2 regions of the Mycetocola zhujimingii genome follow, and region 2 is predicted to be linked to the other one. Evidence: predicted binding sites of a transcription regulator. Region 2 holds the regulator's gene; the other holds the start of a gene.

Region 1 (4,418 bases), 1.5 Mb from region 2:
CGGCTTCCTCGAGCCTGTGCAGCGCATCCTGCGCCGCACGGCAAACGGTGGCCAGAAGCTGCTCTTCTCGGCAACCCTCGACAAGGGTGTTGCTTCGCTCGTCAAGGAATTCCTGCCGTCCCCCGCCGTGCACGAGGTTGCCGGCGAAGACCAGGCCTCAGCGACGATCGACCACCGCGTTCTCGTGGTCGAGCACCGCGACAAGGACCGCATCATCGAGGAACTCGCGAACCGCAACGAGAAGACACTCATCTTCTCGCGCACCCGTGCGTACGCCGAGCGCCTCGCTGACCAGCTGGAGGATGCAGGCATCCGTGCCGTATCGCTCCACGGTGACCTCAACCAGGCCCGTCGCACACGCAACCTCGCGCAGCTCACCTCAGGGCGAGTGAACGTGCTCGTTGCGACCGACGTCGCCGCTCGTGGCATCCACGTCGACGACATCACCCTCGTCATCCAGGCTGACGCGCCCGACGAGTACAAGACGTACCTCCACCGTTCGGGCCGTACGGGCCGCGCGGGCAAGGTCGGTACCGTCGTCACGATCATCCCGAAGGCGCGCCAGCGTCGCATGACCGACCTGCTCGGTCGCGCCGAGATCGAGGCTGATTACGTTCAGGCTCGCCCCGGTGACGAGATCATCGAGGAACTCGCCGGTCGCATGACCAATGCGAAGCTCACCGCCTAACAGCTGAGCCGCCAGAACACCCGTTCCGGTCGAGACCACCCGTTCACACGTGTGTTCTCGACCGGGGCGGGTGTTTTCGTGTACCCGGCAGCCTTTTCGGGCCTCTCTAGAACAGCATCGGCTGCTCGGTCGACGGCAGGATGCGCGCACCGGTCGAGCCGTCATCACTCGAGAACGCTGGCCGCTCGCCCGCGTCGTTGCGCAGCATCCCGAGCGCTTTCGAACGGATGCCGCCCGTCGCCGGATCTTCGCGCCCGCGTTCGAGCCCGTGGGCACGGATCAGCGGCGAAATGCGTGCGGCCAGCCAGGTGCGATACTCCTTCGGCGCGTACTGGCCGCGGGCGTAGAGGGCTGTGTACTTCGGGACGAGTTCAGGATGCTGCCGCTGGAGCCAGTGCATGAACCACGGTTTCACTCCCGGTTTGAGGTAGAGCGAGGTGAAGAGCACGCTGGTTCCTCCCGCCGCCTTCACCTGTCGCAGCGCCTCGTCGAGGTGCGCCTTTGTGTCGGTGAGGTACGGCAGGATCGGCATCAGGAAGACGCTGCAGTCGAGCCCGGCGTTGCGCACGGCGGTCACCGTGGCGAGGCGGGCCTTCGCCGACGGCGTGCCCGGCTCGATCGACTTCTGCAGTTCGTCGTCATAGATCGCAATCGACATCGCGAGGTCAACGGGAACGGTCTGGGCGACATCCGCAAGCAGCGGGAGGTCGCGGCGGAGCAGCGTGCCCTTGGTGAGGATCGACAGCGGTGTGCCGGAGTTCGCCAGCGCCGTGATGATGCCGGGCATGAGCGCGTACTTGCCCTCTGCGCGCTGGTACGGGTCGGTATTTGTCCCGAGTGCGACCGGGTACTTGCCCCAGTTCGGCTTCGCGACCTCTTTCGAGAGCACGTCGGCGACGTTGATCTTCACGACGACCTGGTTGTCGAAGTCGTCGCCGGCGTTGAAGTCGAGGTAGCTGTGGGTGGGGCGGGCGAAGCAATAAACGCACGCATGACTGCAGCCACGGTAAGGATTGATGGTCCAGCCGAACGGCATCTGCGACTGCCGCGGGATCTTGTTGAGCGCCGACTTCGCGAGCACCTCGTGAAAGGTCACCCCGGCGAACTCCGGCGTCTGGACGCTGCGCACGAGGTTGTTGAGCTTCGCGAGGCCCGGAAGCGCCGAGGGCTCCTCGGTGCCGAGCTGCTGACCGTCCCACCTCATGCACTCCATTAGAACATGGATTCGAGAAAACCGGGCTATTGAGGAAGCGGACGTGCGCGAGCGCGTTCTAGCCCGCGACCGCTGTAGATCCAGCCCTGCGCTGCAGAAGCTTCTGCAGCGCAGGGCATGGAAGTGCCGCGCTCGGTGAACAGGCCCGCTAGAGCAGGGCCGCCGCCGCCACGATGAGCGCCGCGCCAACCGCCCAGAACAGCACGACGAACACCCAATCGCGGGCGCGGAACGGGACGAGATACCGCTCCGTGCGCGACTCATGCGCGCCGAACGCCCGTGCGTCCATCGCGAGTGCGACTCGCTCAGCGTGCCGAATCGCCCCGACGAGCAGCGGCACGATGTAGCCGAGACCGCGACGGATGCCGGCGAGCGGGCCCCTGCCGCCTGACACGCCCCGAACGCGGTGCGCCCGGCGAATCTGCTCGAGTTCCAGCCGGAACCGGGGCACGAACCGATAGGCGGCGAGTGCCGTATACCCGATGCGATAGGGCACGCGCAGGTGCTGCACCAGCGCCCGAACCAGGTCGGGCCCCGTCATCGTGAGGCCCGCGATCAGCGCGAGCGAGAGCAGCGCCCCGAGACGGAGTGCCGTGGCCAGTCCGATCAGCCAGGCCCCGAGATAGAACCGGTACTCGCCGAGCTGGAACAGGAGCAGCGTGTCGTCGACGCGCGCGGCATCCGTCCACAGCCCGAAGCTCACCGACAGCACGGCAACGACAGCGGGCAGGCCGAGCCAGAGCGCAACCACGAGCCTGGCACTGAGTTTCGCCCCGACGGTGATGAGCAGAAGCGCAAGCAGGATGAACACAAGCGGAGTCGCAATGTCGCGCACGAACAGGAGGTAGAGCATGAACGGCAGCGGCCCGGCGATCTTCGCGAGCGGGTTGAGCCTGTGCAGGAAATGTCGGGCCGTCACTCCGCGTCGCACGGAGTACGGGTCGAGCGCCGCCGTCACGTGGGGCTCCCCGGCAGGTCAGCGACGCGGGTCAGCGACATCCACGACGGATGCCGCGTCACGCCCCGCATCGCCCGCGCAAGTGGGGGCAGAATGAGCCCGGCCCTTGAGAGAAGTTCGCCGTCGCCGAGAATATCCCCGGCGGCACCGAACGCCAGGAGTTGTCCGTCATGCATCACAGCAACGTGGCTCGCGTATTCGGCGACGAGCTGGAGGTCGTGGGTCACGGTGATCACCGTTGTTCCCGAGCGGTGCAGGTCCCGAAGCAGGGTGAGCAGTTCGTTCGCTCGCTGGCGATCCTGGCCGAACGTCGGCTCGTCGAGGACGAGCACCGGGGCGCCGGTGATGAGTGCTGTCCCCACCGAAAGCCGGCGCTTCTGTCCACCGGAGAGAAGGAACGGATGCATGTCGCGGTGCTTCGCCAGGCCGAAGCGCTCGAGCATCGCTGTGACGCGCGCCTCGATCTCATCCACGCTCGGCCCGTCGTCAGAGCGCCCGCGCACCCGCAGCCCGTGTGCGAGTTCGTCGAACACCGTGTTCTCGATGAACTGGTGCTCGGGGTTCTGGAAGACGAAACCGACGTGGTCCGCCAGCATCCGCGCGTCACTCGTCGCAGGGTCAAGATCGCCGACGCGAACCCGGCCCTTCGGCGGCGGAACGACACCGGCAAGAGCCTGAACGAGCGTGGTCTTGCCCGCTCCGTTGGCACCGATCACCGTGACGAAATCGCCCCGGCCGATCTCGAGTGACACGTCACGGATGATCGGGGTGCGGCCGCGGGTCACGGTCAGACCCCGAACGCTCACGGCCGCATCGCTCGGGACGACGGTCGGCTCGGGCCTGCGTTCCGCGAGCGGGGGAAGAGAACGGATGCCATTGAGCGCGGTCGTCAGTTCGTCCGGGGTGAGGGGGAGCGGATCGAGTACCACTCCGGCGCTCCTCAACCGCAGCGCGGCGAGGGTGGCGACGGGCAGCCAGACTCCGAGCGCCGCGACCTGCTCCGCGGCCCCGGCGAGCACTGTTCTCGGGTCGCCCTGGAAGGCGATTTTCCCGGTGCCGTCGAGGACGATGACCCGGTCGACGAGGTCGATGGCCGCGTCGAGGTTGTGCTCGATCAGGACAACCGCGTGCGTCCCCGCCGCCGCGATATCGCGAAGGACCGCGTAGACATCGCTGATACCGGTCGGGTCGAGGTTGGCGGTCGGCTCGTCGAGCACGAGCACCCCGGTGTCCATGGCGAGGGCGCAGGCAATGGCGAGTCGCTGCTTGCCACCGCCCGACAACAGGTCGGGGTTGTCCAGCCGCCTCTCCCAGAGTCCAACGGCACGGAGGGCGCGTTCGGCTCGCTCGAGCACGTCGTCCACGGGGAGAAGGAGGTTTTCCGGGCCAAAGCAGACCTCGTCGAACACCGTGCCGGTGACGAGCTGCGAATCGGGGTCCTGGAAGACCATCGCGACATCCTGCGACAACCGCGACACCGTGGCATCCGCCGTTCGGATGCCGTTGACGAAGACGGATCCTGACAGCGTCGCGGCAACAGCGTGCGGGACGAGCCCGTT
Region 2 (4,418 bases):
CGTTGCAGCGCTCGGCGCAGACACCGTGATCGCCGATACCGAACTCGCGCCAAGCCAGCGGCGTGCGCTCGAGGATGTCGTGAAGGTCAAGGTCATCGACCGCACCGCGGTCATCCTCGACATCTTCAGCCAGCACGCCAAGAGCCGCGAGGGCAAGGCCCAGGTCGAGCTCGCCCAGCTTGAGTACCTGCTGCCGCGACTCCGCGGTTGGGGCGACTCGATGTCCCGCCAGGCCGGTGGCCAGGTGGGTGGCGCCGGCGCAGGTATGGGTTCACGTGGCCCGGGTGAAACCAAGATCGAACTCGACCGACGCCGCATCCACACCCGGATGGCGAAGCTGCGCAAGCAGATCAAGGGCTTCGGGCCGGCCCGCGAGGCCAAGCGCGCGAACCGCAACCGCTTCGAAGTGCCGTCCGTTGCGATCGCCGGCTACACCAACGCCGGCAAGTCGAGCCTGCTCAACCGCATCACTAAGGCGGGGGTTCTCGTCGAGAACTCCCTTTTTGCCACTCTCGACGCAACGGTTCGAAAGACCCAGACCGAAGACGGCCGGCTCTACACGCTCTCTGACACGGTTGGGTTTGTCCGCAACCTGCCGCACCAGCTGGTTGAGGCCTTCCGGTCGACGCTCGAAGAGGTCGCCGAGTCGGATGTCATCGTGCACGTCGTCGACGCCTCGCACCCTGACCCTGCATCCCAGATCAGCACGGTGCGCGACGTCATCGGTGATGTCGGTGCCCGCGACATTCCGGAGATCGTGGTCTTCAACAAGAGTGACCTCGTCAGCGAGGACGACCGGCTCGTGCTCCGCGGACTGGAACCCAAGGGAATCTTCGCATCGGCGCGGACCGGCGAGGGAATCGATGAGATCCTCGCCCGCATCGCCGAACTGCTGCCGAGCCCGACGGTTCCGCTTCACCTTCTCGTCCCGTACGACAGGGGAGACATCATTTCGATGCTCCACCGCCGCGGAAAGGTCGAGAAGCTGGACTACGAGGAAGACGGCACCGAGGTGCGCGCACTCGCGTCGGAGGAACTCGCCGCACAGGTGGCCGAGTTCGCGATCGCCGAATAGCGGCGTCTTCACGCGTTTGGTCGCTTAACGAACGGATGCCCCGGGTCTGTACCCGGGGCATCCGTTCGTTAAGCGGGCGTCAGGCGCCACACCTTGGGTAGCTACACCGCGCGGAGCACCGCGACGATCTTGCCGAGCACGTCGGCTTCGTCGCCGAGGATCGGTTCGAAGTTCGTGTTGCGGGGGAGCAGCCAGGTGTGGCCATCGCGCTGACGGAACACCTTGACCGTGGCTTCACCATCGAGCATGGCGGCGACGATATCGCCGTTCTCAGCGGTCGGCTGCTGGCGGACGACGACCCAGTCGCCGTCGCAGATCGCCGCGTCGATCATCGACTCACCCGAGACCTTGAGCATGAACAGCTCTCCCTTGCCCACGAGCTGACGGGGGAGGGGGAACACTTCTTCAACCTGCTGGTCAGCCGTGATCGGCACTCCGGCTGCGATGCGTCCGACGAGGGGCACCATTGCCGCGTCGCCGACCGGTGTCGAGCTTTCGAAGTCGGCAACGTTTGAGGGGGAGGGCAGGTCGATCAGGATCTCGAGCGCACGGGGCCGATTGGGGTCCCTGCGCAGGTAGCCGCTCAGCTCAAGCTGGTTGAGCTGGTGCGTAACGCTGGAGAGCGATGCCAGCCCGACCGCGTCACCGATTTCGCGCATGCTCGGCGGGTAACCGCGGCTCTGCACTGAGCGCTGAATCACGTCGAGGATTGCCAGCTGCTTCTCGCTCAGGCTCTTGCGGCGGCGCGTGGTCGGCTTCTCTGCCGGCACCCGCTTGGCCTTCCGTGGCGATGGAGCAGCAGATGAAACAGCGGCATCCGGCCCGTTCTCAGCCGTGATATTCGCGTTGTCGAGCGTCATGTCACTCCCGTCTGGCGGGCAGCCCCGGCCAATGTCAGTGGTCACTGGTTGAGTCTCAACCATCAATCGAAACTCTATCCGTCCCAAGGGGCCGCAGCAAAGATTTGTTCGAGTGTGTCGGGCAAATTTCGCAAAAAAGTCCGAAGAAGGACTTGAATGTTCGAACAATCGAATATAGATTCGGAATACAGGTTCGTATTCGGCCCTCCCGGCCGAGGGCCGGATACGAATTCTTCGAATCGCCACACAACAGTTCACAGCACGAACCGGAGGCGCACCATGAGCACCGCAGTCATCACCCCCATTCACTCTCTCTCACGTCCAACCGCACGGCGGCCCGAGGCGCCGCGCCCATCGAACCCGGGCGCACAGGCCATCGTGGGCGACGTGTCAGCGACGATTGCACGCCCCACCGGGCGCATCCGACTCACCCGGCGTGGTCGCGTCGTCCTGACCTCGCTCGCCGCCGCCCCGCTCATCGCTCTCGCGGCCTGGCTCGGACTCAACGCCGGCGCCGCAACAGCGTCGTCGACTCCCAGCTCAGCGTCGTTCGAGTACGTCACTGTCGAACACGGTGACTCCCTGTGGTCGCTCGCGGGCACGCTGGCTCCTGAAGCCGACCCGCGCGACGTGATCGCCGATGTCATGGCCCTCAACCAGCTCGAAACATCGACTGTCGTTCCCGGGCAGAACATCGCCATTCCCGAGCGATACACAACTCCGTAACGCACACCGGAGCGCAAGGCGCGGCGGGTAAACTTCCGGGGTGAGTTCTCTCGATGCCCTGCCCATCCGCGATGATCTTCGTGGCAAGTCCCCGTACGGCGCACCCCAGAAGGTCGTGCCCGTCGCCCTGAACGTCAACGAGAACACGCATCCGATTCCCGAAGACGTGGCCCGCGACATCGTGACCGCCCTCGCCCGCGCTGTTCTCGGGGTGAATCGATACCCCGACCGTGAGTTCACCGAACTACGGATCAGTCTCGCCGGGTATCTCGGGCACGGACTCAGTGCCGATCACATCTGGGCCGCGAACGGTTCGAACGAGGTTCTGCAGCAGGTCCTCCAGGCCTTCGGTGGACCTGGCCGCTCGGTCCTCGGGTTCAGCCCGACTTACTCCATGTACCCGCTGCTGGCCGCAGGCACCGGAACCCGGTGGATTTCCGCCGAGCGAGACGCCGACTATGAAATCTCACCAGAGACCGCCAGCGCCGCCGTTCGCCGCGAAAACCCCGACGTCGTGATTCTCTGTTCGCCGAACAACCCCACGGGAACCCCACTTGGGCTCGACACCATCGAGGCCGTGTATGACGCGACCGATGGCATCGTCGTCGTGGACGAGGCGTACTTCGAGTTCGCCCCGGAAGGAACCCCCAGCGCGCTGTCCCTTCTCGAAGGCCGCGACCGGTTGCTCGTGTCACGAACCATGAGCAAAGCCTTCGCGTTCGCAGGCGCCCGGGTGGGCTACCTCGCTGCAGCCCCGGCCGTCACTGACGCGCTTCGGCTGGTGCGTCTCCCGTACCACCTCTCTGCACTTACCCAGGCCGCGGCGATAGCCGCGCTTGCCCACAGCGGCGAGATGCTCGCCATGGTCGATGACATCAAGCACCAGCGCGACCGCATCAGCACAGGCCTCGCCGACCTGGGCTTCCGCCCGTACCGGAGCCACAGCAACTTCGTGCTGTTCGGTGGCGTCGACGACCCGGCGGCCCTGTTCGATGCGCTGCTCGAGCGAGGCGTGCTCATCCGGGATATCGGCCTCCCCAACCAGATGCGGGTTTCGGCCGGTACCGAGGCAGAGACGACAGCGTTTCTCGATGCCATCGCGGCGGTAAGCTCGAACTCATGAGCCAGCCGCAGCGCATCGCCCGGATCCAGCGTGAGACGAGCGAATCCACCATCGATCTCACCATCAATCTCGATGGAACCGGTGTCAGCGACATCCACACCACTGTGCCTTTCTATGACCACCTCCTGACCGCGTTCGCCAAGCACGCCCTGGTCGACCTCACGGTTCGGGCCACGGGCGATATCGAGATCGATGTGCACCACACGGTGGAAGACATCGGCATCGCACTCGGACAGGCGATCAAGCAGGCACTCGGCACCAAGGAGGGCATCTCGCGCTTTGGAGACGCTCTCGTTCCCCTCGACGAGGCGCTCGTGCAGGCCGTCGTCGACATTTCGGGTCGGCCGTACCTCGTGCACTCCGGCGAGCCCGCCGGGTTCGAGTTCCACCTCATCGGCGGTCACTTCACCGGCTCGATGGTGAGGCACGTGTTCGAAGCCATCGCGTTCAACGCCGCACTCACCGTTCACGTCACCGTGATCGGCGGGCGCGACCCGCACCACATCGCCGAGGCTGAGTTCAAGGCGTTCGCGCGCGCGTTCCGGCAGGCGAAGGCTCTCGATCCTCTCGTGACCGGCATCCCATCGACGAAGGGCGCACTGTGACGGGATCGTCACGGCCAAGCGTTGTTGTC

The links. The regulator LexA, encoded in region 2, represses DNA repair genes until DNA is damaged. The targets are predictions, from matches to a motif close to TCGAACANNTGTTCGA.
Region 1: a site for LexA is predicted at 1,902-1,917, ahead of C3E77_RS12365 (Rv2578c family radical SAM protein). Genes of this name have one in related genera too.

The regions. Positions count from the first base shown of each region.
Region 1 covers NZ_CP026949.1:2,586,249-2,590,666, reverse strand. Annotated here, with positions in the region: gene C3E77_RS12370 (DEAD/DEAH box helicase) at 1-688, shown strand, start outside; gene C3E77_RS12365 (Rv2578c family radical SAM protein) at 795-1,892, opposite strand; gene C3E77_RS12360 (energy-coupling factor transporter transmembrane component T family protein) at 2,050-2,859, opposite strand; gene C3E77_RS12355 (ABC transporter ATP-binding protein) at 2,856-4,418, opposite strand, start outside.
Region 2 covers NZ_CP026949.1:1,080,009-1,084,426, forward strand. Annotated here, with positions in the region: gene hflX (GTPase HflX) at 1-1,075, shown strand, start outside; gene lexA (transcriptional repressor LexA) at 1,177-1,935, opposite strand; gene C3E77_RS05035 (LysM peptidoglycan-binding domain-containing protein) at 2,215-2,661, shown strand; gene C3E77_RS05040 (histidinol-phosphate transaminase) at 2,702-3,784, shown strand; gene hisB (imidazoleglycerol-phosphate dehydratase HisB) at 3,781-4,389, shown strand; gene hisH (imidazole glycerol phosphate synthase subunit HisH) at 4,386-4,418, shown strand, end outside.